DNA from 3 places in the Enterococcus diestrammenae genome. Region 3 is predicted to be linked to each of the others. Evidence: predicted binding sites of a transcription regulator. Region 3 holds the regulator's gene; each other region holds the start of a gene.

Region 1 (10,770 bases), on a different contig from region 3:
TCCTTTGAAAACAGAAAATCAGTCAAGGACGCAACTCACCCGGAAAAGCAAAAAAAGCGACAGAGGCTTGGTTTTGCCGCCATCGCTTAGCTGATTAATAGATTAAGTTTAACAACTCGTCTTTTTCAATATTTCCGAAATACTTTTTGACATCGATGGTCTCGATAACCCCTCGCAAGTCTTCCTTCGCATATTTGGTCCCTACTAAGGCATTTTCAACGTCTTGGATTTCCCCTAAACCAAAGAAATCACCATAAATCTTCGCTTCCGTGATATACCCTTGTTCCACATTTAGGCGTACTTCAATGGAGCCAATAGGAAAACGCTGTTGTTTATCAATCGCAAATTCTGGTGATTTGCCGTAGTTCCAGTCCCAATTACGATAGTACTCGTCGGAAATCTGTTGGATTTTTTGCCAATCCGTCTCTGTTAACTCATAAGTCTTCACTTGATCAAGGCTAGTAGCACCAAATACTTTTAGCAGAATCTCCTGACGAAAGTCTTGAGTGGTCATGTCTTGTTTATCAGCAGGTAAGAAAGGCTTAATATTCGTCACTCGGGAACGAATGGATTTGATGCCTTTTGAGGCAATTTTTTCCTGTTTAACTTTCAAAGCATTTACTACTTCTTCAATGTCCGAGTCAAACATGATGGTGCCATGGGCAAACATCCGGCCATTGGTGGCATACATCGCATTGCCAGAGAATTTCTGATCATTGATAACTAGATCATTCCGGCCTTTAAGCTGTGCACCTTCTACCCCGAGCTCATGTAAAGCAGCTACAATGGGTTTGGTAAGCTTTTCAAAATCTCGAAAAGAATTCCCATCGTCAGGCATGATAAAACTAAAATTTAGATTTCCCAAATCGTGATACACCGCACCTCCACCAGAAAGTCGTCGCACCACATGGATTCCGTGAGCCTCCACGTAATCTTTATTGATTTCTTCAATGGTGTTTTGATTGCGCCCAATAATAATGGAAGGTTCATTAATGTAAAACAATAAAATCGGTTCAGCTACTGGCATTTCTTGTAACAAAAATTGTTCGATTGCCAAATTGATACGGGGGTCATTGTTTTCGTTTGGTACAAAAATCATGAAATCGTCTCCTAACCGTTGATGTGTGACGACAGTTGCGCTTTGATTCGGCAACCTGTCGCAGCCAGATCAGGCGTAACGCACTAGATTTCAAACACCTTTTTGATTGCTGCCAAAGCCACCGGCACCTCTTCCCCCCCTGCTTGAAATGCTTCTTCCCGCAGTTGGTTCAGGTCACCGAATTGAGGTAGATGGGTCAAAACTAGTTGCTTCACGCCCGCTGCTCTTGCAATTTCGCCAGCCTCTTGACTGGTTAAATGCGCTTTGTGACGCTCTTGACCGGCAAATAGATAAGTATCCGCCAAAAACAGATCCGCATCTTTGGCAAATTCTGTCAAACTTGCCAAATACCCCGAGTCACCAGTGAATACAAATATTTTACCTGTACTATTTTCTACAAAACGCATTGCATAGCAAGTTACCGGATGTATCGTCTCCATAAATGTAACAGAAAACGGTCCCAGTTCCAACTGTTTTGTTTCAAAATAAGGACGCCCCTCACTGACTTGTGGCATCGTCAGACTAGCAAAATGCTCCTGATCCAAGGTATGACCATAAATAGGTAGGATTTTTTTCGGATCTCGCTGAGGGTGAAGTTGCCAATAATACTGCAAGACTCCCAAATCAGCAATATGATCATGATGGTAATGACTCAAAACCACGCCATCCAAACGTAAAGGATCCCATACTTCTTCTAAGCGCACCAAGGTGGTACTCCCACAATCTAACAACAAATGATAATCACCAGATTGTAACAAAAACCCTGTCGTCCCCCCACCTTGGTAAGGATAAGCTCCCAGACAGCCTAAAACGGTTAACTTCATCGCTTGATTCACACCTTTCCTTAAACGATTTTCTATGCTTAGAGTATCATTTATCTAGCCTAATCGTCCAATTTCCTTTATCAAACTCATTCGTTGCATGGACAAGGTCAAAAAAAGCGCCCTTCAACTTTGAAAGGCGCTTGTAACTATTTAGTAAGAACGGATAGCTTCCACTGTTTCATCGTCCAGACGACGAACCACTTCTGTTACCAATTTTACTGTATTCAAATAATCGTCTTCATGGATCACTGAAGTATGGGAATGCAAATAACGAACCGGCACCGTAATCGCTAAAGAAGGCACGCCGTCGCGAGTCAAATGCATTTGTCCGGCATCGGTACCGCCACCGGTAATCACGGTGTATTGGAAAGGAATGTTCAGCTCTTCTGCCACACCAATCACAAAGTTCAACAGTTTTTTATGAGGAACCATCGAAGCGTCAAAAATCAAGATTTGAGGGCCTTTTCCAAGTTCCGAATCCGCTTCTTTTGGACTCATTCCTGGTGTATCCCCAGCCGTCCCAGTATCCAAGGCAAAGGCGATATCGGGATTTACCATGTGGGTGCTGGTACGCGCCCCTCGCAAGCCCACTTCTTCCATCACGTCACTACCGGCAAAAAGGCAGTTAGGATGGCCTTCTTTGGCTAAGGTTTCCAATACCCGTAAGGAGACCGCCGTCCCGATTCGATTGTCCCACGCTTTGGCCAGCAAAAATTTGCCGCCATTTAAACGTTTGTATTGGATATAAGGCGTCACCATATCCCCTGGACGAATGCCCCACGCTTTGGCTTCTTCTAAAGAACTTGCGCCGATATCGATGAACATCTCTTTAATGTCGTAAGGTTTATTACGGACTTCAGGGGTCAAGACATGAGGCGGTTTTGAACCAATTACTCCGTGAATCAATTCCCCCGCTTGTGTTTTAATCTCCACTTGTTGCGCTAACATCACTTGGCCCCACCAGCCACCAAGGGTTTGGAATTCGATAAAGCCTTTTTCGGTAATTTTGGTCACCATAAAGCCGACTTCATCCATGTGACCGGAAATAAAAATTTTCGGTCCGCCACCTTCACCTACGTGTTTGGCGATGACGCTACCTAATCCGTCGAAGAAGATATCTTCGGCAAACGGTTGGGCATAGGATTTGAAGATTTCCCGCACTTCTTCTTCATTTCCGGGAACTCCTCGTGCAGATGTGAGGTCAATTAACAATTGCTCCTCTTTGTTTTCAAGCATTGCCTTTGCTCCTTTATCAATTAAGTAAGTCCCAGTAGAACAGAAGCCTGTTGCTCAAAAGCTGAGGCGCTTGCTGCGGTCTCGGCTTTGGTTCACTCGACTTGTTCACTGAGCTTCATTTCACTAAGGCGTATTATAGCATGCCGGGTAACTTTTTTGGAAAAAAAGGGGGATAAAAAATGTCCGATGAGAAAACTTTTTAATCGCTTTCCGCAGCCCGGATGAAAAAATGGGAAGTGATTCCATAAGCAAGGACATACATCAAGGCCATGACTACACAAAAGAGGTAAGCCAGCCAGTAGCTTTCACTGTGAATAAACTGGGCCCACACATGGATCGCAAAGCTCGAATGACAGACAATCAACAAAATCGGTGGCGCAAAAACCCAAGCCAGCTGCCGATGAATAATCCCTCGAATCGCTTTGCGGGAAATTCCTAATTTGCGTAAGAGTTGAAAATTCCGGGTCTCATTAGCCAATTGTGAAAACAGGCGGAGCATCATAATGCCAGCGGTCGTCACCGAGATGGTCATTCCGATAAAAACAGCGACATAGACAAAAATCCCCGATTCTCGTCGCAGTTGGCGTAGTTCTTGGTACCGATTGATCAGATTTAGCCGATTATAACTTTGCTGACCGGATTGACTGGTTCCCTTGAGCTGGTTTTGATCGGTACTCAGTTGCCCACTTAATTTCTGGTTGGCATAGGAATACTGGTAATAGATTTCATCCCCCCAACTGGTAGGCAACGTGTCATTTAAAGTCAGCGACCACCCTTTTTCTGCGGGGAGTTTGGCTTCCACCATAGCGATGGGATACACGACACCCGTCGCCTGATCATAAGTTTTCTGAGTAACGACTAAGACTCCCATGCCATAACGCATCTCGGTGTCCCCCAGTAAATCCGGATAAAACTGTTTCACTTCAAGAGTTGGCAATTTCGGTAAAGTAAAGCGATGGTCCACCGTGGTTGTGTTGCGAAATGTAGTGTAGCCATACTCGAACATCACCGCCTCATGGTCATTCTTCAATTGAACCGCCGGCAAGTCCGGGTGCTGTTTGGCGAAGGCGCGGTATTCTTCTTCAGTCAATAAATCATAGAGCTGGACTTGTTGGCTTTTATCCGTGCGCAAAAACAAGCGGGTGGTATGAGCCATGGTCACTTTATAATGCAAGGTAGTGGTGTGGGTCACTTTGCCCCCGAGTTGTGCCAATTGGCTGGCCAGTTTTTCCGTATCTTCTCCCCGCACTTGAAAGTCGCTGGGATTGCTATTGCGCAAGACTTGCGAACGAATGGTCACAAAAGACAGCGCACCAGCTATCACAGTCAAAGCCGCAGCAGTCGCTAAAGTCGCCCAAGCCAAAGAACGCCAGTGACTCAATATTTGAAACGGACTATTCCCGTAAGCATAAAACCGCAAATGTTGATAGGCGTGCTTACGAAACCGTCGCAAGAAGCGAAAAAAAGTCGGTAAGGTAAAGCGAAAGAACAAGTACGTCCCCACCACACATAAGGTCAATACCAAAAATGGGAGCCATAAGATGATGCCATAACGGTTAGTGGCGGAAATATAAGCGATGATATACTCCCGGATAAAAAAGGACAGCCAATACCCGACTAGTAAGCAAGCTAAGCCCAATACGCCTAAAAGTCCCGTCCAGCGAGAGCCCCGCATTTTTCGCAGAATTTTTTGCGACCGCTGCCCGAAAAGATCCTGCAATTGATTCCGTCGTATCAGCCAGGCATTTTGACAAGCAATCCCTCCATAGATCAACAAAAAAGCCAGCAAAGTCCCATAAACCGAAGATAAGGAAAGGTAAAAATGACTCGTCAAATCCAGATCCATGGCTTTTACCAAAATCATGGCAAACAATTTCGAAAAAATGATACCCATCAAGATGCCGGTGACAAAGGCGGCCACATTCATCGCGAAGTTTTCCAAAACAAACTGACTCATAATCCGGCGCTTTCGCAGGCCAAAGAGCTGGTATAAGCTCATCTCGCGGTAGCGCTTGACCACAAAAAAGCGATTGGCACTCAACATAAAGAAGATCAGAATCAGCAGCATCGCCAAATTTCCGAGACTTAAGACGCTGGAGATCTGAATCTCTGGCTGCGCCCGCTGTACCAGAGGTTGGTCTCTTGTCATGGCGGCAAAGGAATAGTAGATCATCACCGCAAAAGTCATACAGATGAAGTAAACTGTATAATCTTTATACTGTTTCAAAAAACTCCGCCAAAACAGTTTAGTGAGCATGACGTCGGCCTCCTCCGCCAATCGTGGCTTGCATATCGATCACCTTATCAAAAAATTCTTGGCGACTACCCCGCTTGACGATTTCTGAAAAAAAGACACCATCTTTAATAAATAAGATCCGATTGCAATAGCTGGCAGTATAGGGATCGTGGGTCACCATCAAAATCGTAACATCATCTTCTTGATTGACTTTGGTCAAGTAATGCAAGAGTTCAGTAGCTGATTTTGAATCCAAAGCGCCGGTGGGTTCGTCAGCAAAGATGACTTTCGGACGGACGACGATGGCGCGGGCAGCCGCGACCCGTTGTCGTTGTCCCACGGAAAGTTCAGCCGGATAACGATCCAACAAAAGACTGATGCCCAACAAGTCTGCTGCCTGATGCAGGCGGGTTTCAATCTCTTTCACCGGTAGCTGATCAATCGCCATGGGTAAGATGATATTGTCTTTGGCTGTCAAGGTATCCAAGAGATTAAATTCTTGGAAAATAAAGCCCAAATCTTGCCGGCGAAAATCACTCAGCTGGCTTTCCCGCATATTGGTGACGTCTTTGCCCGCCACTTCGACAGTACCAAAGGTCGGTAAGGCAATTGAAGCCAAAATATTCATCAAGGTCGTCTTGCCTGCCCCACTTGGACCCATGATGCCGACAAATTCACCTTCTGCCACACTAAAGGAGAGATTGTCCAACACTTTTGTTTCATTAAAACGATTGCCGTAAGTCTTGCTTAAATGTTTGACATCGATAATTTTTTTCATAGACTACCTCTTTCAACTCTGACTTCCTTGGTTTTCTTCATACTATCAAGAATCGCCAAAAACAACAATTCCCATCTTCTTAAACTTCTATGAGCAGTCTTTTTTTAAAGAATTTTTCTGCATTACCGTCAGAACAAGCCTTGTTCGAAAAGCTACAAATTTTTATAGGAAAATGTTTTGCATCCCAGTGTTTTTTTTGAGATGATAGGACAAGCGCAAAGCTTACCCCAGTCTGTTTTCATTCAAATTTTCAACTTCACAAACACAACATCTAGTGTTGTTAATTCGTTTTTATCCAGAAATAACACTATATATAGTTGCCTGTTTCTGATTTTTCAGATATGATAGAATATGACAAATGACCAGCAGACAATCAGGACCGCCATCGCCATTTTTTTGTGAATGGTGTCTTTTTTCACGAGTTTGGTCAGAGGCTTTTTTAGTGAAGACGGGTATCCGACTTCCTTTAAGCTGAACGAAATAAGGAGTGACTCACTATGATGGAATTAAAAAGAAATGAAACAGAGACGTTGGTTCACCCCCGCCTCACCCAGATTAAAATCATCAAACGCGACGGGCGCCATGTGGATTTTGACGACCAAAAAATTTACGATGCCTTAGTCAAAGCCAAAAAAGAAGTCATGGAAGAGCAACCCCTTTCCCCTTTGGATCATGAACGGATTTTGGAAATCGTCGAACGAGTGGATTCGGAAATCGCCGAACGTTTCACTGAAAATGTCAAAATCTACGAAATTCAAAACGTGGTGGAACATATTCTTTTAGAAAAAAACGAGTATGAATTGGCCCAAGCCTATATCAATTATCGTACGCAACGGGACTTTGCTCGTAGCAAAGCCACTGATATCAACTTCACCATCGGCAAATTGATCAACAAAGATCGCACGGTGGTCAATGAAAATGCCAATAAAGATTCCGATGTTTTCAATACACAACGGGATTTAACCGCTGGGATTGTCGGCAAGTCGATTGGCTTAAAGATGCTTCCCCCACATGTGGCCAACGCCCATCAAAAAGGCGATATTCATTACCACGATCTTGATTATCATCCCTACACGCCAATGACCAACTGTTGTTTGATTGACTTCAAAGGCATGCTAAACGATGGCTTCAAAATTGGCAACGCTGAAGTCGAATCACCAAAATCCATTCAAACCGCAACAGCACAAATCTCACAAATCATCGCCAATGTGGCTTCTAGCCAATATGGTGGCTGTTCTGCAGACCGTACCGATGAACTCCTAGCGCCTTTTGCCAAACTAAATTACAAGAAACATTTGGCGGATGCGGAACGCTGGATTGAATCCCCAGAAAAACGAGAAGCCTTTGCTAAAGAAAAAACTCGCAAAGATATTTTTGACGCCATGCAAAGTTTGGAGTATGAAATCAATACGCTATTTACTTCCAACGGTCAAACGCCTTTTACTTCCTTGGGCTTTGGTCTAGGAACAAACTGGTTTGAACGGGAAATCCAACGGGCCATCTTACAAATCCGCATCAATGGCTTGGGTAGCGAACGCCGGACGGCTATTTTTCCGAAATTGATCTTCTCCATCAAAAAAGGAGTCAATTTTGCACCAGAAGATCCCAACTATGACATTAAAGAGTTGGCCTTAGAATGTGCCACTAAGCGGATGTATCCAGATATTTTGAACTACGACAAAATCATGGAACTCACCGGAAGCTTCAAAGTACCGATGGGGTGCCGGTCATTCTTGCAAGGATGGCAAGATGAAAACGGCCAAGAAGTCAATGTCGGCCGGATGAATTTAGGGGTGGTCACCTTAAACTTGCCGCGGATTGCGATGGAAGCTGGTGGCGATTTAGATAAATTCTGGCAAATCTTGGAAGAACGTTTGGAAATTGTCAAAGATGCCCTCGTCTACCGGGTAGAACGCTGTAAAGAAGCTACCCCTGCCAATGCCCCTATTTTGTATATGTATGGTGCTTTTGGTAAACGCCTCAACCGCAATGACAATGTCAACGAACTCTTCAAAAATAAACGGGCAACTGTTTCTCTTGGCTATATCGGTTTGTACGAAGTCGCTTCTGCCTTTTACGGTGGCGCTTGGGAACACGACCAAACCGCTAAAGACTTCACCTTAGCCATCGTCAAAGAACTCAAAGCCCATGCCGATGCGTGGGGCAATGAATACGGCTATCACTTTAGCGTCTACAGTACCCCATCTGAAAGTTTGACGGATCGTTTCTGCCGCTTGGACACTGAAAAATTCGGTGAAGTGCCAAACATCACTGATAAAGACTACTACACCAACAGTTTCCACTATGATGTCCGCAAAAATCCGACACCTTTTGAAAAACTGGACTTCGAAAAAGACTATCCAAAATACTGCTCTGGTGGTTTCATTCATTACTGTGAATACCCGATGTTGCAACAAAATCCAAAAGCGTTGGAAGCAGTGTGGGATTACTCCTACGACAAAGTTGGCTATCTCGGAACCAATACTCCGATTGACCACTGCTACGAATGTGGCTTTGAAGGCGACTTCACCCCTACTGAAAAAGGCTTCGAATGTCCCCAATGTCACAACCATGATCCAAAAACTTGTGACGTGGTGAAACGAACTTGTGGCTATCTCGGAAACCCACAAGCACGTCCAATGGTTCACGGTCGCCACAAAGAAATTTCCTCACGGGTTAAACATATGAAATAAGCAGCACCAACTATTCAGATAACTCTTTAAACGGGATTGTGCCCAAAAGTGTCTTGGCAACTTACGGTCACAGTCCCCTCTTTTACCCCATTTCCTTATTAGAAAGAAGTTTTGCTATGCGTAATCCTAAACCGCAAGAATGGCTATCAGAAAAATATAGCCAACACCAGATTGCCGATTATAAACCCTTCAATTTTGTTGATGGCGAAGGGGTGCGAAACAGTCTCTACGTTTCTGGTTGCCTCTTTGCCTGCGAGGGGTGTTTTAACAAAGCCGTCCAAAACTTTCACTACGGTACGCCTTTCACCCCTGAGCTAGAGGAAACCATCATTGCTGACTTGGCTCATGATTACGTCCAAGGGTTGACCTTACTGGGAGGCGAACCTTTTCTCAATACTGCCGTCTGCTTGCAAGTCGTCCAGCGAGTGCGGAAAGAATTTGGCAATAGCAAGGACATTTGGAGTTGGACGGGGTATACTTTCGAGGAACTTCTTTTGGAAACTCCTGATAAACTGGCCCTCCTTCAACAAATCGATATCCTTGTGGACGGTCGCTTTGAGCTTAGCAAACGCAACTTAAACCTCCAATTTCGTGGTAGCAGTAACCAACGGATCATCGATGTACCAAAGTCCTTGGCTGCTGGCCGGGCAATCATTTGGGAGCACTGTAAAGATGCGGAAGAAAGCTTCGAACAAATTCATAAGCAAAAACTGATTTAAACCCTAAAATACCCCCCTGACTTTCCAGCATCTGCGGTGAGTCAGGGGGGTATTTATTTGAAAAGCGGGCACACCAAGTTTGATCTCGTCAAAAAATCATTTCTCATGAAGATCACTATTTTTATCTGACTCCCACAAAGGCAAGGTGATATTTTCATAAGTTACTGGATCCAGATTGGTCAAAGTAATTCCCAACAAACGAATCCCCTGTTCGACGCCTAAGATTTCTTCCCAAATCAAGCTAGCTTCTGAAAAAATTGCTTCTTTGGTTGCGACATAGCGATTTAAGGTGTGGCGCTTGGTGACTGTCGTATAATCGGCATAGCGGACTTTTAAGACCACCGTTTGCCCATGCTTGCCGACTTTTTTCAAAGCCACCGCTACCTCTTCAGCGATTTTACGCAGCTGTCCTAGTACCTGATCTTCTCCTGACAAGGGGCTGCCATAGGTATGCTCTTTACCGACGGACTTGCGATCCCGCGTGACATTAACCGGTGAGTCATGAATCCCCCGTACTTTCCGATATAGTGAATAGCCCATCTTGCCAAATTCACGAATCAACTCCATCTCACTTTTTTGATACAGGTCCCCACCAGTGAAAATCCCTAACTCGTGCATCCGTGGCAAGGTCTTTTTGCCAATCCCGTGAAACTTATCAATCGGTAAAGCTTGCAAAAAAGCCACCGCTTCATCTGGCGCAACCAACGTCAAGCCCCGGGGTTTCCGATAATCAGAGGACAACTTGGCCAGAAACTTATTGTAACTGACACCTGCCGAACAAGTCAGATGCACTTCTTCCCAGACTTCTTGTTGAATCAGACGAGCAATTTTCACCGCTGATTGGATATTATTCTTATTATGGGTCACATCCAGATAGGCTTCATCGATAGATACCGGCTCGATAATATCGGTATACCGACGAAAAACCTGACGTACTTGCTGGCTGATTTGGCGGTATTTTTCATGATTACCAGGTATAAAAATCGCCTCAGGACAAAGTTCATACGCTTTTTGGGCACTCATGGCTGAATGAATACCAAACTGCCGCGCGCGGTAGTTTGCTGTAGTCACCACGCCACGTCCGCCAGTGTCACTAGGATGGCGGGCAATAACTAAAGGATGAGTCGCCAACTCGGGATTGTCCCGCTCTTCCACCGAAGCAAAAAAAGCATCCATATCAATATG
Region 2 (10,770 bases), on a different contig from region 3:
AAAGTGTGTTTTCTTTCACACTACAGCCGCACTTACAGTCTTCACATTTTGAAGAACGGCCGGTGATGCGATTAAAAATTACCCAGCCAGCACCACCGAAAATTGCAATACTCAAGACAATCGTCCAAAACATATTATTTCGCTCCTTCTTTGGCAATGACTTCTGGCATGGTGAGGACAAAATCAGCAGAAGATTTGACTTTGACTTTGCGAGTCAAACTCCAAAGCATAAAGCCCAAGACCGCCAAGGCCGCTACCGTACCAACGTTAAATTGGCCATTTTCAAAAATCAAATGCCCAAATTGATAAATCATCAAGCTGACACCAAAAGCTAACCCACATTGATAAGCAACAGCTCGCAAGGTCCATTTCAGTGCTCCCATTTCCCGATGGATTGCGGCAATCGAAGCAAAACAAGGGGCACACAACAAGTTAAAAGTTAAAAAGGAATAGGCGGCTACTGGTGTCAACGTGGCCCGCAGTGGTCCCCAGATTTCCACACCATTTTCGGCAACTTGGTCCATGCCACTGTACAAGACACCAAATGTCCCGATGACATTTTCTTTCGCCACTAAACCAGTAATGGCAGCAACGGTTTCCCGCCAATTGCCCCAACCTAATGGTGCAAACAACGGAGCAATCAAGCGGCCAAAGCCAGCTAAGATGCTGTTTTCTTCCCCAACAGCTTGCAAAGTCCAGCTGTGTGTGGAGGTAAACCAAATGATGATACTGGAAACAAAGATAATCGTTGCAGCATTTTTAATAAAGGATAGCCCTCGATCCGCGACTTGATGCAAGACCCCTCGCAGTTGGGGTAAGTGATAAGCTGGCAACTCCATAATAAAAGGTGCCGGATCCCCAGCGAATAACTTCGTCTTTTTCAAGGCAATACCGGAAAACACAATCGCTGCTACCCCTAAAAAGTAAGCAGAAGGAGCCACCCAACTAGCATTTGGAAAAAAAGCACCGGCAATCAAGGCGATGATGGGTAGTTTTGCACTACAAGGCATAAAAGTCGTAATCATGGCAGTCATGCGGCGATCTTTTTCATTTTCAATCGTACGACTCGCCATCACCCCGGGCACCCCACATCCGGTAGCCACTAGCATGGGGATAAAGGATTTACCAGACAAGCCAAACTTGCGGAAGATCCGGTCCATCACAAAAGCGATGCGAGACATATAGCCACAATCTTCAAGTAAGGATAGACATAGGAACAAGACCAACAACTGTGGTAAAAAGCCTAAGACCGCCCCAACCCCAGAAATGATGCCATTGAGCAAAAGGTCTTGCATCCAAGGAGCGACATTGCCTGCCGCTAGCCAACCAGCCACATGATTGGGCACTAACTCGCCAAAAAGGACATCATTGACCCAGTCAGTCCCCATCACGCCGACGGTTTGGATGGACAAATAATAGACCCCCCACATGGCAAAAGCAAAAATCGGCAAGGCCAAAATGCGATTGGTCACCACTTGGTCGATACGATCAGAGATGGATAGGCGCAAATCCCCTTCTTGAGTCATGCACAAAGTCATCAAACGACCGATAAATTCATAACGTTCATTGATCAAAATCGCATCGCTGGTATCGTCAAATAGTTTTTCAGTGATGGCGATAATTTCTGCGATGTCTTTTTGTTGAATTTTGGAAAGCTCCAACTGTTCTATGGCTAACGGATCTTTTTCGAAAAGTTTGATGGCGTAGTAACGGGCTTGTTTTTCCGGTACCGTATTTCCTAATACATCGATCATTTCAGTCAAGGCTGCCTCGACCCGCTCATCATAAGATGGAAACAGCGGTTTTTGTGCTCCTTGAATAGCGGTGATCATTTTTTGGACCCCTTGATCCAACCCTTGCTTCTTCAAAGCGCTCATGCCCACCACTTCAATACCCAAGCCATAAGCCAGTTTATCTAAATTGATGCGCTTACCGGACTTTTCTACAATATCCATCATATTGATTGCCAAGACCATAGGCAAACCGATTTCCATCAATTGGGTAGTCAAGTAAAGATTGCGTTCAATGTTGGAACCATCAATGATGTTTAAAATCCCGTCTGGCTGGCCACTAAGCATGTAATCTCGCGTCACCACTTCTTCAGGTGAATAAGGCGACAAGGAATAGATTCCCGGTAAATCTTGGATGGTAATCCCCTTGTCTTTTTTCAGTTTGCCACTTTTACGTTCGACGGTGACCCCTGGCCAGTTCCCGACGTATTGCAACGAACCTGTCAAGGCATTAAAAGTACTGGTTTTCCCACTATTGGGATTACCGGTCAGGGCGATTTGCATTTCTTTTTTTGACATCAGTTGGTGACCTCCCGTTCGACTAAGATGTACTCCGCCTCACTTTTGCGTAAGGATAGTGCATACCCTCTAAGGGACAGTTCGATGGGATCTCCCAAAGGCGCCAATTTTTTCACAGTGACTGCTACCCGCTTCGTCAACCCCATATCCATCAGCCGCCGTTTAATCGCCCCTTCCCCAAAAATAAGGACGACTTGACCAGTATCCCCCACAGACAGTTGATCCAAAGATAAAATTTCTTTACTAATACCAGCAGGCTTGACTTGGATTTCTTCTAAAATACTGTAATCCAAGGCTATCCGGTTATTGTGCAACAAAACAATACCGCTTTTGCTCTGTGTCTTCAGCAAGATCACTTCACTGCCGACAATCAAGCCTAAATCTTGCAAATGCTTTTTAATCTCTGGCTGTTCGGGAACGCCGGTGACTTGATACGTTTGATGCGGTGTGACATCAATTAATTTCCCCATTTAGTTAGGCCAACTTTCCTTGAGCAACGTAACCCAGTCTTTAAGACCCCCATCTCAAGCGACTGATAATCGTTCTCAATTGATTTCTAATTAGTAGAATAAAGCGATTTTCCCGAGAAGTCAATGGTCTTATGGATTTTGTAAGGAAATTCACATGAAAAATAAGCATGGTAAGAATCATGAAACTAAATGATTGAACGCTTTGGAAAATTTGAGGCTAAAAAACGCCGACTTAGAAGCATAGACCTTCCAAGTCGGCGCTAGCCATTTAAGAGAACATAATACCTAAAAAATGTCATAAACCTTGAAGCCAAAAGGCAAGCAACAGCGTCAATAAACCCGTCAATAAATTCACTGTATCATTGTTAAAACCCGGTAAGCCACTGATTTTGGTCGTAAGCTCGCCATGATGCTGCCGTTGTTCAGTGATCTTCCCACAAATGGCACAGCGGTATTTTTGTTGTACAGTCCCTCCCAATAAGCTGTCGATCCAAGTTGCCGCAAAGCCAGCCAAGGCCGGGACCCAGAAAAAAGCACAGGTAGTAGCCTCCGGGCGAAAAAGCTGATTGCCCCCCCACCAAAGGCCTGCGACAATGATTGCGGCCCCAGCACCGGCCATCGTTCCTAATAAACTAACGCCACCAGAAAGCCCTGACGCCAGTTTCCGACCACTTACGATGGACCGCGGCGCTTTGCTAGATAAAACCCCAATTTCGGAAGACCAAGTATCTGCTGCCACTCCAGCGATGACGGCGACTTCCGCCAATAAAAAAGGCAAACTTGCCTCAGTAACAGCCAAACTACTTTGCCCAGATACCAACCAACGTTGTCCCACCAAAACCGCCAATAATGGCCCACAGTTGGCCACTACCTGTCCAGCATCGCGAGCACCAGCTTTTTCAATAATTTCATGGGCATCAGTAGGATTTGGTGGAAGCCCCCACTTTTTCAATCCTTGGACGCCGTAACTCATGGCAAAAAACAATGCCAAAAAACCAGCCATCACCGGTGACAATGCAAATATCATAGAACCCAACAGGACCAGCATCACGGCGCCACTAGTCTGTAACCAATCCGCCAGCCAACTAAAGACTGCCAATAAACTAGTTCCCAACAGTCCTAGCAAGAGTAAGTAAAAAGTAATCACAGCCATCCCTCCATTGGCAATAGTGTAGCATAGTTCCACTAATTCAAGCGCCTTCATATTGGAATAGCCTCGCCTATAAAAAACAGGGCCACCCTGTTTTATCGATAAGGGATGAATTCCCTTTGCTTCGTAAATCTAGCAAATTGTTTTCTTGTAGGTAGCATGAGTACCGTGAAAAGGTGAGATTTAGCAGAGTCGAATTGGATTGACAGTAGCTCTGAAGATGCGTAATGAATTACTTAAATTTGTGGTGCTTGCACCACTTACTCTAAGTTTGAATGCGCAAGGCAAAGCTAAAGGTGCGTCTGCGCATTCAGTTCATCTAAACAAACACCGTTAAGATGAACTAGCAATGACAAATTTGGTCTTCATTTGGCATTTGCCGGTCTAGCTACCGTCAACCCAATTCCTAGGTCGCTAGATTTCACCTTTTGGGCATCAAAATATCGGCATGATAGGCCACTTAATTTCTGATACATCAGTCTTTTTGGAGCTTAATTTTTATAAGTTCTAAATCTAAAAAAAAACCGCCTCTCTTTTCAGAGAAACGGTCTCATAGCAAGGATTGGTTACATCCCTAACAAATAGTCATCATCTTTCATCGCTTCCACCGTCCCCAACAAATAACCGTTCCCCACTTGGGAGAAGAAATCATGGTTGGAGGTACCGGTGGAAATCCCGTTCATAACGATGGGATTGACATCGTCAGCGGTATCTGGGAATAAAGGATCTTGTCCCAAATTCATCAGGGCTTTGTTGGCATTGTAACGAAGGAAAGTTTTGACTTCTTCCGTCCAGCCAATGCCATCGTAAAGTTCAGCGGTGTATTGTTCTTCATTTTCATAGAGTTCATATAATAAATCGTACATCCAGCTTTTTAATTCTTCTTGTTCCGCTTCTGCTAGTTCATTGAAACCTAGCTGAAACTTATAGCCGATATACGTCCCATGAACACTTTCATCCCGGATAATCAATTTGATAATTTCTGCCACATTAGCTAGCTTGTTGTTTCCCAAATAATATAACGGGGTGTAAAACCCAGAGTAAAACAAGAAGGTTTCTAAAAAGACGCTGGCAATCTTCTTTTCCAAAGGGCTACCATTTTTATAGATTTCATTGATTCGTTCTGCTTTTTTCTGAAGATAGACATTGGTGTTGGTCCATTGAAAAATTTCTTCAATCTCAGCAGTCGTATTTAACGTAGAAAAAATTGAAGAGTAACTTTTCGCATGAACAGATTCCATAAACTGAATATTATTTAATACCGCTTCTTCGTGGGGGGTGCGGACATCCTTTCGCAGTTGATCCATGCCACTTTCTGATTGGACGGTATCCAATAAAGTCAAGCCACCAAAGACTTTTCCCACCAGATCTTTTTCTTCGGCAGACAGCTTGCGCCAATCATCCAAGTCATTAGACAAAGGAATCCGGGTATCCAACCAAAATTGTTCGGTCAGCTTTTCCCAAGTGGATTTGTCGATGACATCTTCTATCTCGTTCCAGTTAATCGCTTCATAATAGGTTTCACTCATCAGTATTGCCTCCTTTTATTTACCTCCGCCGCCTATGCTTGCGGGCTTTTATTCGGCCAGTTGCTAAATCACACAACTTTCACATTGATTGGAGCCGATTTCTTCATTGTCATCGGTAAAGGTGCGGACATAATAAATGGATTTAATCCCCTTGTTGAAGGCGTAATGGCGCAAAATATTCAAATCCCGCGTAGTTTGCTTAGCCGTCTCGGTCTTCCATTCGTACAAACCTGCTGGGATTTCCGAACGCATAAATAACGTCAAGCTCATACCTTGGTCGATATGCTTTTGAGCAGCCGCATACACATCAATGACTTTCCGCATATCCATATCATAAGCGGACTTGTAATAAGGTAGCGTATCATTGGACAGATAAGCCGCCGGATAATAGATTTTACCGATTTTCTTTTCCTGCCGTTCCTCGATCATCCGCGTGATTGGATGAAGACTGGCACTGGTGTCATTGATATAAGAAATCGAGCCGTTGGGTGCCACTGCCAACCGATTTTGGTGATACAAGCCCGTCGCTTGGATTTGATCTCGCAAAGCTTGCCAATCAGCTGCCGTAGGAATAAAAATTCCGTCAAACAACGCTTTTACGCGATCTGATTGTGGTTGATGTTGCCCTTGGATATATTCGTCAAAATAGCTACCATCCGCATATTTGGATTTTTCAAAGCCAACGAAAACCGTCTCTCGTTCTTGGGCAATTTTATTTGAAGCCACCAACGTCCAGTAATTCAACAACATAAAGTAAATATCGGTAAATTCAATGGATTCCGGCGAACCGTATTCCAGATGATTTTTAGCAAAATAGGTGTGTAGTCCCATCGCACCTAAGCCAATCGTGTGGGCTTCTTCATTGCCCTTTTCGATGGAAGGCACCACATCAATATGGGAATGATCCGTCACATAAGTCAACGCACGAGTCATGGCTTGGACTGACCGGCCAAAATCGGGACTAGCCATCAAATTGACAATGTTTGTCGAACCCAGATTACAACTAATATCGGTCCCCAATACTTCATACTCTTGTTTGCCATTAATCAATGACGGTTGCTGCACTTGCAAAATTTCTGAACAAAGATTACTCATGATGATTTTACCATCGATGGGATTGCTGCGATTGGCGGTATCGATATTTATCACATACGGGTAGCCAGATTCCTGTTGCAATTTAGAAATTTCATTTTCCAAATCGCGGGCCCGAAGCTTGGTTTTCTTGATGCGAGGGTCCGCCACAAGCTTGTCATATTCCGCCGTGATATCCAAATAAGAAAAAGGAACACCATATACCCGCTCTACGCTATAAGGTGAAAACAGGTACATCTCTTCGTTGTTACGGGTCAATTCGTAAAACTTATCCGGTACTAAAACACCTAGGGACAAAGTTTTGACACGGATTTTCTCATCGGCATTTTCCTTTTTAGCTGACAAGAAATTGATGATATCCGGATGAAAGACATTAAGATAGACCACACCGGCACCTTGTCGTTGTCCCAACTGGTTGGAATAACTAAAACTGTCTTCAAACAGTTTCATCACCGGCATCACGCCACTAGCTGCCCCCTCATAACCTTTGATCGGAGCCCCAGCTTCTCGAAGATTGCTCAAGGTGATGCCCACGCCACCCCCGATACGGGAAAGCTGTAAGGCGCTATTGATGCCGCGGCCAATGGAGTTCATGTCGTCCATGATTTGGATTAAGAAACATGAAACCAATTCTCCCCGTCGCTTCCGCCCAGCATTCAAAAAAGATGGTGTTGCCGGCTGATAACGCTGATGAATCATTTCATCTGCTAGTGTCAAGGCCAGCGCCTCATCTCCTTCAGCAAAATACAAGGCATTCACCGCCACCCGGTCTTCATAAGTTTCCAAGTAGTATTCCCCATCATTGGTTTTCAAGGCATACTGAGAATAAAACTTATAGGCTGCCATAAAGGATTTAAAGCGGAAATGTTGCTCTTCCAAAAAGCGGTAGAGTTTTTCGATAAATGCCGGTGAATACTGGGCCAAAAATTCCGCTTCCAAATACTCATGGTCTACCAAATAAGCTAGTTTTTCATGGATATCCGTAAAGGTCATGGTATTGGGTAAAACATTTTCTTCAAAAAAAGCGGCCAGCGCCTCTTGGTCCTTGTTTAACGGGATTTGCCCATTTACTGGTCGATTGATTTCATTGTTCAATTTATAATAACTGACGTCCGTCAATGTTTTCAGACTCATAGAAATCCTTCTTTCTGTTATCAAATTAAAATGGACTCACCAGCCACAATAGCTGGCAAATCCATTGGTAGCAGTAGCCAACGATGAATTAGTCCATAGTTAAGAAGCAAGTTGTCGCAATTGATCGGGACGGAAGCCGACAATCGCTTTCTCACCTTTCATGATAATAGGCACTGACTGGAAGCCGGCCGCCTTAAGCGTCGTGATTGCTTCAGGTTGTTGGTCGATATTTATTTCAGTAAAAGCAATACTATTTTCAGTCAAGAAACGCTTAGCCATCTTGCATTGCATGCAGTTATTTTTTGAATAGAGTGTGATATTCATCTTCTCGTCCTCCTACTTTTCTCTGTGTAGTCTCAGTATAGCGAAGCCTCCCCTGAAGTCAAAAGTTTTGCTCACAAAAAAACACAAGATATTGTGTTCTTACAATTTATAAAACACTATCTATTGTGTTTCAGTTAAGCTTTTACAACTGGTATATTTCATGAATCCGTTGCCTTTAGCAGAGAAATCGCGAAAAAAGATTAGTAAAAATTGAAAAAAGAGCTTGATAACACAGCTGAAGCAGTGTTATGTGACAGTAGTTCAAAGGCAAAGCTAAAGGTGCATTTGCACATACAGTTACATCTAAGCAGAAACCGCTAAGATGAACTTACAATGACAAATTGCTTTGTATTTGGCATTTGCCAGTCTAGCTATCGTCAGATCAATTATTAGATCGCTAAATTTCACCTTTTTCGTGACATCAAAAAGACAGGATGATACACCACTTAATTCCTGATACATCAGTCTTTTTGGGGCTTGAATTTTTATAAATTCAAGCTAAAAAAGCCGAAAGAATGCTTTCACACATTCCTTCAGCTTCCCACTTATTTGCGCTTATAATTTGGCTGCCGCTGCTTCGTCGACAATGACAATTGCATTGGCATGGTTTTGCAAGACCGATGCTGGCAAATGGTTCGTCACAGGGCCATTGATCATTTCGTTGATCGCGTCAGCTTTGTTGGCACCATAAGCCATCAAAATCAGTTGCTTGCCTTCCATGATTGAGCCGATTCCCATAGAAATTGCTTGAGTAGGGACATCTTCTACTTTATCGAAGAAACGTTTATTGGCTTCGATAGTGGATTCAGTTAAGTGTACCAAAGAAGTTTTCCCTTCAAGATCAGCACCTGGTTCGTTAAAGCCGATATGGCCATTAACACCAATCCCCAAAATTTGGATATCCACTGGATGCTTAGCGATCACATCATCATAACGCAGACATTCGGCTTGCAAGTCACTGGCTTTCCCATTTGGCACAAAAGTTTCTTTAAATGGTTTTTTATCAAAAAGGTTAGTGTTCATAAAATGACGGTAACTTTGCTCATCGTCCCCACCTAACCCGACATATTCATCAAGGTTTACTGAAACCATCTCAGAAAAATCCAAATCCGAGTTAGTCATTTCTTGATAAAGAGTGATTGGGGTACTGCCTGTCGCTAATCCTAAAGTCTTAACTCCTGCCGCCATACCTTCTTTGATTAGTTCAAAAGCTTTTTTGCCGCCTTCTTCAGCATTTTTTACGCGAATGATTTCCATGATCAGCCCTGCTTTCTTGTGTTTTGGTATAGTCCGATTATAGCACCATCTGTTTTTCATGGCAAATGTCTAGACCAGATTAAGGGCAGATTTTTAAGATTTTTTTGTCTCCCCGGTTTACTCAAAAACCGCCAAAGCAGTCTGTAAGTCAGCCAATAAATTCGCCGCCTCCTCGATACCAATCGATAATCGTACCAAATCCGGTGTCAGACCGTAACTTTCTCGCAATTCTTGCGGGATATCTCCATGGGTTTGCGTAGTGGGATAAGTCACCAAACTCTCCACTCCACCGAGACTTTCTGCAAAAGTAAATAGTTTCAAGGCCTCCAGAAAAGCAGGTACCTTGGTCGCATCCCCCACCCGCAAACTAATCATCCCACCAATTCCAGGATACAAGACTTCCTTCACCTGTGGCTGGGCTTGTAGCTGTTCAGCCAAGTAGCGGGCATTGCTCTCTTGCCGCTCCAATCGCAAGGACAAAGTTTTCAAACTTCGAATAAATAACCAAGAATCAAACGCCGCCAATGTGCCACCGGTGGTATTGGCCAACCAAGCCAACGCCTCACCATCTTCGGGGGATTTAGCCACGGCCACCCCAGCCAATAAATCATTGTGTCCACTGAGAAACTTCGTGCCAGAATGAACGACAAAATCGGCCCCTAAGGTTAAAGGCTGTTGCCGCAATGGTGTCAAAAAAGTATTGTCCACAATTAGCTTGGCTCCTTTGGCATGAGCAGCTTCAGCAATCCTAGCGATATCAAAAACTTGCATCAAAGGGTTGGTGGGCGTTTCCAGAAACACCGCCGCCACCTCGTCTCGTTCCAATAAGTCCAACACTTCTTCTTGCGCTTCGAAATAAGTAAAAGTTGCCCCCTGCTGTTCTTCAAGATAGTTAAAAAAACGATAGCTCCCACCATACAAATCACGACTAGCTAGTACTTGAGCCCCTCGCGGCAAAAGACCAAATACTAACTGGATGGCTGCCATTCCCGAGCTGGTTGCCACTGCCTGACTACCAGCTTCCAGCTGCGCTAGGGCTTCTTCCAATACAGTACGAGTGGGATTTTTGGTTCGGGTATAGTCAAAACCCGTGGAGGCACCAAGTTTGGGATGAGCATAGGTAGTCGATAAATGAATCGGCGCCGAAATTGCTCCGGTATAAGGATCACTGTGATTACCAATCTGAGCTAAAAATGTTGCGTTTTTCTTTGTCATAAACTGACACCCTTTCTTCTTTTTATTTTTTTCAACTCAACTGCGCTGCCGCTGCAAGCAAATTAGCGGGCTTTTTACTAAGGGTTGCTCAATGGTCTGCCTGCTTTGGCAACAGCAAGACGCTACCGATTTTCTCAATTTCATATGGAGTTACTTGATAGACATCGTTTAGCCAATTGTGGAAAAATAAGTAGGCGTGCCCGCGCCAGGTGTTTTTGATAGCATCGGTAGGGTAATTGTACTGGAAATAGTTTTCCGGAATTTCTGTCGCCAACCCGCGAGCCACATCT
Region 3 (10,770 bases):
GGCGAATTCTCTAAACGCCTCCAAGAAATCGAAAAGAAGATTTATGAAGAAGCCGGCGAAGAGTTCAACATCAATTCGCCGAAACAGCTGGGTGTGATTTTATTTGAAAAGATGGGCTTACCTGTGATCAAAAAGACCAAAACGGGTTATTCAACAGCTGTGGATGTCCTGGAGCAATTGCGGGAACAAGCACCAATTGTCGATGAAATCTTGAACTATCGTCAGCTGGCTAAGATTCAATCGACTTATGTCGAGGGTCTGCTAAAAGTGATCGCACAAGATGGTAAAGTTCATACCCGCTACGTTCAAACCTTGACCCAAACTGGGCGTCTAAGCTCAGTCGAACCCAACCTACAAAATATCCCGATTCGCTTAGAGGAAGGACGAAAAATCCGCCAAGCCTTTGTACCACGAAAGAAAGACTGGTTGATCTATTCCTCTGACTATTCGCAAATCGAGCTGCGGGTCTTGGCGCATATTTCTAATGACGAACATTTGAAAGCAGCCTTTGTAGAAGGACAAGATATCCATGCCTCCACAGCGATGCGGGTCTTCGGAATTGAAAAAGCCGCCGATGTCACTCCTAATATGCGACGCCAGGCCAAAGCGGTAAACTTTGGGATTGTCTACGGCATTTCTGATTACGGTCTCTCCCAAAATTTGGGAATTACCCGAAAGGCTGCTCAACAATACATTGATACCTATTTTGAAAAGTATCCTGGAGTGAAAAGTTACATGGAAGACATCGTCCGGGAAGCCAAAGATCAAGGCTATGTGGAAACCTTGTATCATCGTCGTCGCTATTTACCAGAAATTAACTCACGCAACTTTAACTTACGTAGTTTTGCCGAACGGACAGCAATCAACACACCGATTCAAGGGAGTGCTGCTGACATTCTCAAAATTGCTATGATTGATTTGGCACGACGCATGAAGGAAGAAAAACTAGAAGCTGTGATGTTGTTGCAGGTTCATGATGAGTTGGTGTTTGAAGTACCAGAAAAAGAGTTGACTAAGTTGGATGCCTTGGTTAAAGAAGTCATGGAACACGCAGTGAGTCTGAACGTCCCATTGATTACCGATGCCGCTTGGGGCGCAACTTGGTACGAAGCGAAGTAACTGAATCAAGATGAACTAGCCTCCTGCAAAAGATTGCGGGAGGCTTTTACGAAGGGATATGAAAGTGATGCCAGAATTACCAGAGGTGGAGACCGTCCGTAAAGGCTTGGAACAATTGGTGGAGGGGAAAGTGATTGAAAAGGTGACCGTCCACTGGCCTAGAATCATTGAGGAGCCAGATGTTCCGTTGTTTTGTCAATTGCTGAAAGGTCAGCGAATCTTGGCTATCCAGCGAAGAGGCAAGTTTTTAATCTTCAAACTAACAGATCATGATCTGGTTAGTCATTTGCGGATGGAAGGGAAATATGAGTTTTTCCCGGAAGCAACGACTGCACAACTCACTAAGCACACCCACGTCCTCTTTGATTTTACTGATGGGAGTCAATTACAGTATCGCGATGTTCGCAAATTTGGACGGATGGCTTTGCTAGCAAAAGATGGTGCCGACAGCTACAAAGGCATTCAACAATTAGGGCCTGAACCTTTGCCAGATCAGTTTGTTCTTCAAGAATTTAAGAAGGGCTTACGGAGTTCCCACAAAGCCATCAAGCCATTATTATTGGATCAGCGTTTGGTGACAGGGTTAGGTAATATTTATGTCGATGAAGCCCTGTGGCAAGCAAAAATCCATCCAGAACAGCCCGCCAATACGCTGACTGATGGGGAGATTACGACGTTGCGTGAGGCAATTATCGATGTTTTAGCCCGTGCCGTGACAGCAGGGGGGACGACGATTCGGACCTATCTAAATGCTCTAGGAGAGGCTGGCACATTTCAGCTTTCACTAAATGTCTATGGTCAAACGGGAAAACCATGTCCTCGCTGCGGCCGAGAAATCATTAAAATCAAAGTCGCGCAACGGGGGACCCATCTCTGTCCCAACTGCCAAACACTTCGAGTGCGAAAACCGCGGCAACCAGTGGGTAAGATGTCACCAGTAAAACCTGGATCACAAGAGAAGGGTCCTTCAGAACATCATGTGAAGCACCCATTGATGTCAAAAAATAGTTTTATCCTTGGGGTCACCGGTTCCATCGCGACTGGTAAATCAACGGTAGTGGAAGTCTTTTTAGAGCAGGGGATACCAGTAGTGGATGGGGATATCGTCGCTCGTCAAATCATGGAACCAGGGCAACCGGCTTTGGCTCAGGTAGCAAAGACTTTTGGACAGAAGGTATTACAATCAGATGGAGGGTTAAATCGTCAAGCGCTAGGAGAAATCGTGTTTAGTCATCCGGAAAAACGCCAACAGTTGGATCAACTGTTGGATCCTTACTTGCGACAAGAAATCATACGCCAGTTGCAAGAAGCTGCCAAAACCGCTCCTTTAGTGGTTGCAGATATTCCGCTACTTTATGAAAAAGGGTATGAGCAATATGTGAATCAAGTGGCGGTGGTTTATATTCCCAGAGAGGTTCAGTTACACCGTTTGATGGAACGGGATGGCATCAGCGAAAAAGCTGCAACGCAACGGATTGATAGCCAATTGGCGATTGACACAAAAGCGGAGCGGGCTGATTGGGTCATTGACAATCAAGGGACGCGAGAAGAAACACGCCAACAAGTAACAGCATGGCTTCTTCAGCGAGAAAAAGGACTACCATTAAGAAAATGATTGGGGTTGCCTCAGGTGTGTTGGTTCGGCCCTACTGATTTTCTTGGGGAATCACTATCTAAGAGCAACCCATGAAAACTTTCAGCGTGCCCTGAAAACCTATTGACCAATTTTGGCTAGTTCGGGTTTTAGACCACAGCTGAAATGCATATCAAGCAATCATTTTTAAAGAAACCGTGGCCTGCTCTAACGAATTGCCACGGTTTTTCAGGGTCGACAGATTACTTAAGGAGAGTTTTCTGTTATAATTATTCAAGATAAGAAGTACAAAATCACGGCAAAAGGCCGTTTACACGTTTGCTTACAGAAGCTGCACCAAAAAAGATGATGCTTCGAGAAGCTATTATTTAAAGAAGAAGGTGGAATTATGCGTTGTCCAAAATGTCACCACAATGCCAGTCGAGTCATCGATAGTCGTCAAACTGACGATGGCCGAACGATTCGCCGTCGTCGGGAATGTGAAAATTGTGGTTTTCGCTTTACAACCTTTGAGCGGATTGAGGAAACACCGCTTTTGGTGATTAAAAAAGATGGTAAGCGAGAAGAGTTTACGCGCGAAAAAATCTTAAGAGGTTTAATCCGTTCGGCAGAAAAACGTCCAGTGGCCATGGAACAGATGGAACAGATTGTCGATGAAGTTGAAGAGCGGGTACGGAGCCTTGGAGAAAATGAAGTCTCCACGATCCTCATAGGAGAGTATGTGATGGAAGCTTTGAAGGATGTGGATGAAATTTCTTACATCCGTTTTGCTAGCGTCTATCGCCAATTTAAGGACATGTCTGTGTTCTTAAAAGAGTTACAAGAAATTGTTGAAAAGGCCAAGAATAGTGACAATTGATTACGTAATTGCGCTGTCGGTGTTGGTCAAGACTAAAGGAGCGTTAGCATGTGGACCATGGGAAAAACACGTTAAAACCAAAAGATATCTATCGTCCCTTTAAAGCACGTGGGCTGACGACTGAAGGAGCCCAAGCCCTGGCTTATCTTTATCAGCCGGTGACGGGCAGTGATGCCATCGCGGTGTACCAGTCGTTACTTGGGGATGCTGAAGATGACACCCAAGAGGAGTTTCTGCACATGGACGCTTTTACTGCTTTGGATATGGGGAGTCCGCGTTTTTTGGCTGCTCGTCATCAATTGGAAGGCCTAGGACTACTAAAGGTCTATGTCAAAGAAGATCGCGAACTTGGCCCTCAGTATTTATACGAATTAATGGAACCAATGGCGCCGGTGGCTTTTTTTCAAGATGAGCGCTATTGCCAGTTGTTACTGGCGAAGGTTTCACGACATAAGTTTAACCAATTAGCTCAACGGTTTGCTCCAAAAACGGTGGATATGACAAGTTATCGGCAAATCACCAAGCGTTTTGCGGAGGTCTATGGAAAAGCCGCTCAAGGATCAGGGGGGCAGTTAGCCAATCAAGATATAAAGGCTGCCACCACAAACTATCAACAGTTGGCTGATGTCGGTCAATTACAAGTGACACTGGCGCATTTGGACTGGCCGTTTATGAAGGATCTAGCTGAAAAAGAGCACCTCGCTCGTGAGCTTTTCACGGAAGAGTTGCGAGAAAAACTGGCTTTTTATCATGAGTTTTATGGTTACCAAGAGCTGGAATTGATTGAGCTTTTAGGAGATGCCGTGGTATTAAGTGGGGGGCAGCTTAATCTAAAAAAATTGGATCAAGTAGCCGAAAAACGCGCCCAAGAGCCACTTCGCAAAACAAATTACCCAGCCAAGAATGAGGCTTCTGATAATTTGGAGCAAGTTTCCGATGTAACAGAAAACGATTTGGCAATTCGGAGGCGCAATCAGTTTCTTGCCAAAGGCTATACCGAGGCAGATTGGCAAGCTATCCAAGCGATGGATACTTACCCTCCATTGAAATATTTGCAAGGACTAAAAAAGGCCAAACGCAGCTTTGTCACTAAAAATGAAGAATGGTTGTTAAAAGACTTGGTGGCAAAATCACCTTTGCCCAATCCAGTGATCAATCAATTGATGAATTATGTGTTAGTGGATCAAAATAAAAGTGATCTCAACGCCCGTTTAGTGAATACGATTGCTACCGATTGGTCGGAAAAACAGTTGAAAACTCCTGAAGCGGCATTGGACTATGTGCGGCAACGCAAACTAGAACAACTTGCGGAAAAGGAGCAAAAAGAACAACGACGTCAAGCAAACAACAAACGCTTTGGCAATAACCGACTACAAAAAACCGAAAAACTTGAAGATTGGTCCCAATACCAGGTACAGACAAATCCTGAACTGGAAGCAGAGTTGGATCGTAAAATGAAAGAATTTTTGGAGGAAGAAGGTGAAAAATGATGGATGATGTCGGTAAAAATATCAGCGGCATGATGCGGCGAGGCAACTATCAGGACCGTTATCAAGAAATGGTGGAAGAAGTCTTGCAAGATGCCGATGTTCGGGCTTTTTTGGAGGAAAACCAGCAACGCTTAACGAAAGAAGATATCGAAAAAAGCTATTCGAAACTATATGAGTTTGTCAAAGAAAAACGGAAGTTCCATCAACAAGATCCTAAAATGATTGCCCCAGGGTACCAACCAAAACTGGTGCTAAATTACCATTATATCGATGTGGCCTATGTGCCAACTGCTGAATTATTGGCCCAACGTGAACAAGAAGATATTCGCAAGCGCATCCAGACTTACGATATCCCCAAAGATATCCGCCATGCTACGATGAAGACGGTTGACCGCTCACCAGAACGGACGAAAGTCATCATGGAAGTCCTGGACTTTGTCACCGAATATTCAGCAACACCAAAAGAGTTTCATAAAGGGTTATATTTAGCCGGTGATGTGGGAATTGGAAAAACCTATCTTTTGGGAGCGATGGCTAACGAGTTAGCTAAGCGTGGCTTCGAAACGATGCTGGTCCATTATCCGACCTTTTCTTACAATATTAAACGCAGTATTGCAGACAATACGGTTGGCGAAAAAATGGATCCCATCCGGCGGGCGCCAATCTTGGTATTGGATGACGTTGGGGCTGATGCGATTACCTCTTGGACCCGAGATGAAATTTTTGGGGTGATTTTACAGTATCGCATGCAAGAACAGTTACCGACTTTTTTCACTTCCAACATGACAATGGCCGGTTTGGAAAACTTTTTGACTTTGACCAAAGATGGCGATGAACCTTTGAAGGCGAAACGTCTCATGGAGCGGATTCGTTATTTAGCCAAAGAAGTGGTGTTACGAGGACCAAATCGCCGCAATCCATAAATGAATAAGTAATATCTGGTAATAGGAGGCAGTAAAATGAAACTTGGAATCGTAACTCTACTAGCTAGTGGAGTTTTGTTAGGGGCGACAGGCTGTAGCTACATGACTGCACCGGCTGGGAGTAGTCGGGAAGTGACAAGCAATCCCACGGCTGACTGCATTGACTGTCAAGCAGCCGGTACGACAGCCGGGACAAAAACAAGTGAGGAAGTGGCTACCATCAAAACAGTGTTTACGGCAGCAATCAAAGAAGACTTAACATATGTTTCAGATAGTGATTATTACAAGCTCTGGGTTGAAAATCCTGAAGCAGTAACTGATCCAGAAAACATCCTCAAATCTTTTCAAGCTGACGGGGTAGTTTTAAATCTTAGCCCTGAGCAAGTAGCAGAAGAGGTCAAGGATCAGTTGGTGGTCGGTAATCATGTAAAAGTTGAGTTGGCGGGCATCCCCATTATGACCATGTCATTGCCACCACAATTACCAGGACGAAGCATCCTCCAAATCACTTTGGTGGATGCTGACCAGTAAAACGAATAGCGAAAGATCATCCGCTTTTGATATTAGCTGATCGTTGATTTGTCTCAGCCACGATGAAACTTTTCTCGTGGCTGTTTGTATGAATCGGCGAGGTAATTAAAAGCGGAAAGGAGTGTTTTAGAATGAATGAACATGGATTATCCCACCGTTTGGCACAAGTAGGAGCAGAAGTACCTGAAGGCGCTCGTTTGGCAGATATTGGTTCAGATCACGCTTACCTGCCGGTTGCCTTGATGCTAGCCGGTAAGATTGATTATGCGGTAGCTGGTGAGGTGGTCAAAGGACCTTTTGCATCCGCTTGTAAGCAAGTCGCCAAAAACGGTCTTGCAGAGAAAGTTGTTGTGCGCTTGGCTGATGGCTTAGATGCCGTAGTTGCTGAAGATGCCATTGATACCGTGACGATTGCTGGGATGGGAGGCACCCTGATTACAAGTATTTTGGAAAAGGGACGTCAGGGGCAACGCTTGCGGGGAGATGAACGTTTGATTTTGCAGCCGAATGTCGGGGAACGCAATGTCCGTCAGTGGTTGCAGGACAATCATTACCAAATTGTGGCAGAACATATTTTAGAAGAAAATGATAAGATATATGAAATTATTGTGGGGATGCCTCAGCCTCCACAACAACCTCTGAGCTATTCCGAAAAGGAGTTGTTTTTCGGTCCTTTTTTAGGTGTCGAAAAAAATCCAATTTTTATCAAAAAATGGCAACGGGAGCAAAAGAATCGTTTGCGAGTCTTGGACCAATTACAACAAGCAGAAAACCCACCAAGGGAAAAGATTGCTGAGATTCGCCAACAGTTAGCTTGGATTGAGGAAGTCCTGCCATAAAGCCAGCTTTCATAGCAAGCTGAATCAGAAGGCTGATTTTAATTATCATTATTTTCGAGGAGGAAGATAGATGACCATCAACGGCCAAGAATTTATCCGTCGTTTTGAAGCCTATTGTCCCCAGTGGCTAGCTGAAGAAGGGGATCCGGTCGGGCTTCATATTGGGACCTTGGATAAACCAGTGAACAATATTATGATGACTTTGGATGTCCGACCAGAAGTCGTCCAAGAAGCCATTGACAAAAAGGTTGATTTGATTGTGGCAAAACACCCACCAATTTTTCGACCAATTAAGCGTTTGACAGCAGATGATCCACAAAATGCAATGTATCTGGAATTAGTGAAACACGATATTGCAGTCTATGCCGCCCATACGAATATGGATATTATTTGGGATGGACTAAATGATTGGTTTTGTGAAATGCTTGGCGTAGCAGTGGATGGCTATATGACGCAAACCCATGTGGAAGGACTGAAGAAGCTTGTGGTTTACGTGCCTGAAGCAGATGCTGAAAGGATGCGGCAGGCTTTGGGAGAGGCCGGTGCTGGTGAACAAGGGAACTATCATCATACCTCGTTTTCTAGTAATGGCCAAGGACGTTTCACACCCAATGGGAAAGCTAAACCGGCAATCGGCAAGTTGGAACAAGCAACCATCGTCTCTGAGACCCGCATCGAAGTATTATTTCCGGAAAGGCGCCAAGAACAAGTATTACAAGCGATGTTTGCTGCCCATCCATATGAAGAACCGGCTTTTGATCTTTTTTCCCTAGATAATTCCCCCATTACTTATGGTATTGGGCGTGTCGGGAACTTATCAGAACCGATGGCTATCGAGGATTTTTGTCAGCTGGTTAAAGCAGTCTTTGAGTTAGATGGGCTTCGTCTTGTCCAACCAGCGGTAGGGGCGAAGAACATGGTTCAGCGTATTGCCATCTGTGGTGGTAGTGGGGGTAATTTTTATCAAGATGCCCTCAAAAATCAAGCGGATGTTTATTTAACAGGCGATGTTTATTATCATACTGCTCACGATATGCAAGCGCATGGCTTGACGGTTATCGATCCAGGGCATAACATTGAACGTGTGTGTATTACCCGCTTTGTTGAAAAGATGGAAGCTTGGAAAGAAGAGCTGGGATGGGAGGTCACCTTTATCCCCTCTGTCACCAATACGAATCCTTTCCAATACCGTTGATTCCCAAGTGACTACTCGTGCCCTATTTATTTGACACGGATTGTTTTATAAAAAAAGTTAGTTTGACTAGGAGGACTAAAAATGTACGAAAATTTATTACCCCGTTTTTTGAAATACGTGAAAACAGAAACGCGTTCTGACCATGAAAGCACCACCACACCATCAACTGCCACTCAGATTGCTTTTGCCCATGAGTTGGAAAAAGAAATGATCGAGTTGGGTTTGCAAGATGTGATTTATAATGAAAAAAATGGCTTTGTCATTGGGACTTTACCTAGCAACACCACTAAAGCTGTCCGCACCATTGGTTTCATTGCTCATATGGATACGGCTGATTTCAATGCGGTCAATGTCAATCCCCAAATCATTGAAAATTATGACGGCCAATCCACGATTAACTTGGATTCAGAAGGCAAATATACTTTAAATACGACTGATTTCCCAAATCTGAAAAACTATGCTGGTCAAACCTTGATTACAACAGACGGATCGACATTATTAGGGGCTGATGATAAGTCAGGGATTGCTGAAATCATGACGGCCATGGAAATCTTGATCAAAAATCCTGATATTAAACATGGCACGATCAAAGTTGCGTTTGGCCCGGACGAAGAAATCGGAGTAGGAGCAGACAAATTCGACGTTCCTCAGTTTGGTGCCGATTTTGCATATACTATGGATGGCGGTCCCGTGGGAGAATTACAATTTGAAACCTTCAACGCTGCTCAAGCAGAGATTACCATTGAAGGGAAAAATGTTCACCCAGGAACGGCGAAAAATACCATGATTAATGCTATTCAATTGGCCATTGATTTTCAAAATGCGTTGCCTGCAGCAGAAGTTCCTGAAAAAACAGAAGGTGCAGAAGGATTCTTCCATTTGATGGCGATTTCTGGTTCTCCAGAAGAAGCGAAAATGAGCTATATTATTCGCGACCATGACCGCCAAAAATTTGAAGATCGCAAACGCCAAATTCAAGCGGTGGCAGACCAGTTAAATGCGCAGTTTGACCATCCACGGGTGCATGTGGAACAATACGATCAATACTACAACATGCGAGAAATTATCGAAAAAGATATGTCAATTGTTGAGTTGGCAAAAGATGCCATGACCGCCTTAGGGATTGAACCGGTGATTGAACCCGTTCGTGGCGGGACAGATGGTTCTAAATTATCCCAAATGGGTTTGCCAACACCGAATATCTTTGCTGGTGGCGAAAATATGCACGGACGCTTTGAATTTGTTTCTTTACAAGCAATGGAAAAAGCGACGGATGTCATCGTCAAAATCGCTGAAATGAACGCAAAATAATTTGAAGAAAAGCTTCCAATAAAGTTACGAATGAAATCGTAGCTTTGTTGGAAGCTTTTTATCATGGTTTAAAGGTTTATTTTTAGCTCCATGTAATTGGGATGACGGAAACTAAAACCGCTATCGCCAACCCCACTTTTTGGTTGGTCTAGCTTAACGATCTCAATTTAGACGAATTGTCTGAGCAGACACACCGCTCCCTTGGTCTGGTACATTTGAATTTAGAGGACGTGGTCCAGGTAGCGCAATCCATGCCTCTTTGCGCTACGGTCCTCCCCAATCGACTTCATGAAATTTACCTTATTCTGTGCCTTTTCAAGAAAGAAACTGCGAAGCTTAAAGTATTGTGGGGAGTTATCAATTACTAAAAGCGGGACTATCCCATTTTTTGATTGGATAGTCCGTGCTCTTGCTATGCCTAATGTTAATATCGGCTGTTGTCGGAAGTAGTTATTTTGAATCATCGAGAAGCGTATCCTTTTGCTCTTGGGATAGACGTTGATCTAGTTGGGCCATCTTGTCATTGGCTTCTTGATAGAGCAGCGGGATTTGCTCCAATAGTTGTTGTGAGATAGCCAGAGAATCCCCAGCACCACTAAGATCGGTGACGTCGACGGTTGTTAACTGGCTGACGAGCGTTTCCATGATGCTTGCTGTTTGTGTTAGAATTTCTGGCGGTAAGACCTCGCTGCTATAAGAAGCATAAAGGGTGCTTGTGGCAGTGATGGTACTGGCATATTGCAAGAGCCAGGTGAAGCTATACTGGATATCTAGCGAGTTGATGGAGCCAAGGGGGATTCGATGCACAAAGCTTGCCACCTGCCAAAGCAGTGAAGGAGGTACCAGCTGGTTAAGGGGGCGATTGCTTTCTTCCAGTTGGGGCTGTCGTGCTAAGTCCAAGCGGTAAGC

What was found. The regulator NrdR, encoded in region 3, represses ribonucleotide reductase genes. The targets are predictions, from matches to a motif close to ACACNATATATNGTGT.
Region 1: the regulator NrdR is predicted to act here: its motif matches at 6,478-6,493, upstream of nrdD (anaerobic ribonucleoside-triphosphate reductase).
Region 2: the regulator NrdR is predicted to act here: its motif matches at 8,090-8,105, upstream of nrdH (glutaredoxin-like protein NrdH).

Annotation. Positions count from the first base shown of each region.
Region 1 is NZ_JBMRGR010000007.1:18,281-29,050, forward strand. Features, by position in the region: gene lplA (lipoate--protein ligase) at 95-1,099, opposite strand; gene ACO03U_RS06370 (MBL fold metallo-hydrolase) at 1,183-1,923, opposite strand; gene ACO03U_RS06375 (M42 family metallopeptidase) at 2,074-3,159, opposite strand; gene ACO03U_RS06380 (ABC transporter permease) at 3,359-5,416, opposite strand; gene ACO03U_RS06385 (ABC transporter ATP-binding protein) at 5,406-6,173, opposite strand; gene nrdD (anaerobic ribonucleoside-triphosphate reductase) at 6,671-8,866, shown strand; gene nrdG (anaerobic ribonucleoside-triphosphate reductase activating protein) at 8,983-9,585, shown strand; gene dinB (DNA polymerase IV) at 9,682-10,770, opposite strand, start outside.
Region 2 is NZ_JBMRGR010000001.1:91,879-102,648, reverse strand. Features, by position in the region: gene ACO03U_RS00495 (FeoB-associated Cys-rich membrane protein) at 1-133, opposite strand, end outside; gene feoB (ferrous iron transport protein B) at 135-2,309, opposite strand; gene ACO03U_RS00485 (FeoA family protein) at 2,309-2,779, opposite strand; gene ACO03U_RS00480 (DUF92 domain-containing protein) at 3,075-3,983, opposite strand; gene nrdF (class 1b ribonucleoside-diphosphate reductase subunit beta) at 4,496-5,458, opposite strand; gene nrdE (class 1b ribonucleoside-diphosphate reductase subunit alpha) at 5,522-7,684, opposite strand; gene nrdH (glutaredoxin-like protein NrdH) at 7,784-8,008, opposite strand; gene nagB (glucosamine-6-phosphate deaminase) at 8,564-9,265, opposite strand; gene ACO03U_RS00455 (PLP-dependent transferase) at 9,383-10,480, opposite strand; gene ACO03U_RS00450 (homoserine O-succinyltransferase) at 10,569-10,770, opposite strand, start outside.
Region 3 is NZ_JBMRGR010000002.1:297,722-308,491, forward strand. Features, by position in the region: gene polA (DNA polymerase I) at 1-1,119, shown strand, start outside; partial or broken gene mutM (DNA-formamidopyrimidine glycosylase) at 1,187-2,026, shown strand; gene coaE (dephospho-CoA kinase) at 2,114-2,734, shown strand; gene nrdR (transcriptional regulator NrdR) at 3,102-3,572, shown strand; gene ACO03U_RS02915 (DnaD domain protein) at 3,623-5,062, shown strand; gene dnaI (primosomal protein DnaI) at 5,062-5,985, shown strand; gene ACO03U_RS02925 (hypothetical protein) at 6,022-6,516, shown strand; gene ACO03U_RS02930 (tRNA (adenine(22)-N(1))-methyltransferase) at 6,648-7,355, shown strand; gene ACO03U_RS02935 (Nif3-like dinuclear metal center hexameric protein) at 7,426-8,550, shown strand; gene pepT (peptidase T) at 8,632-9,861, shown strand; gene ACO03U_RS02945 (hypothetical protein) at 10,312-10,770, opposite strand, start outside.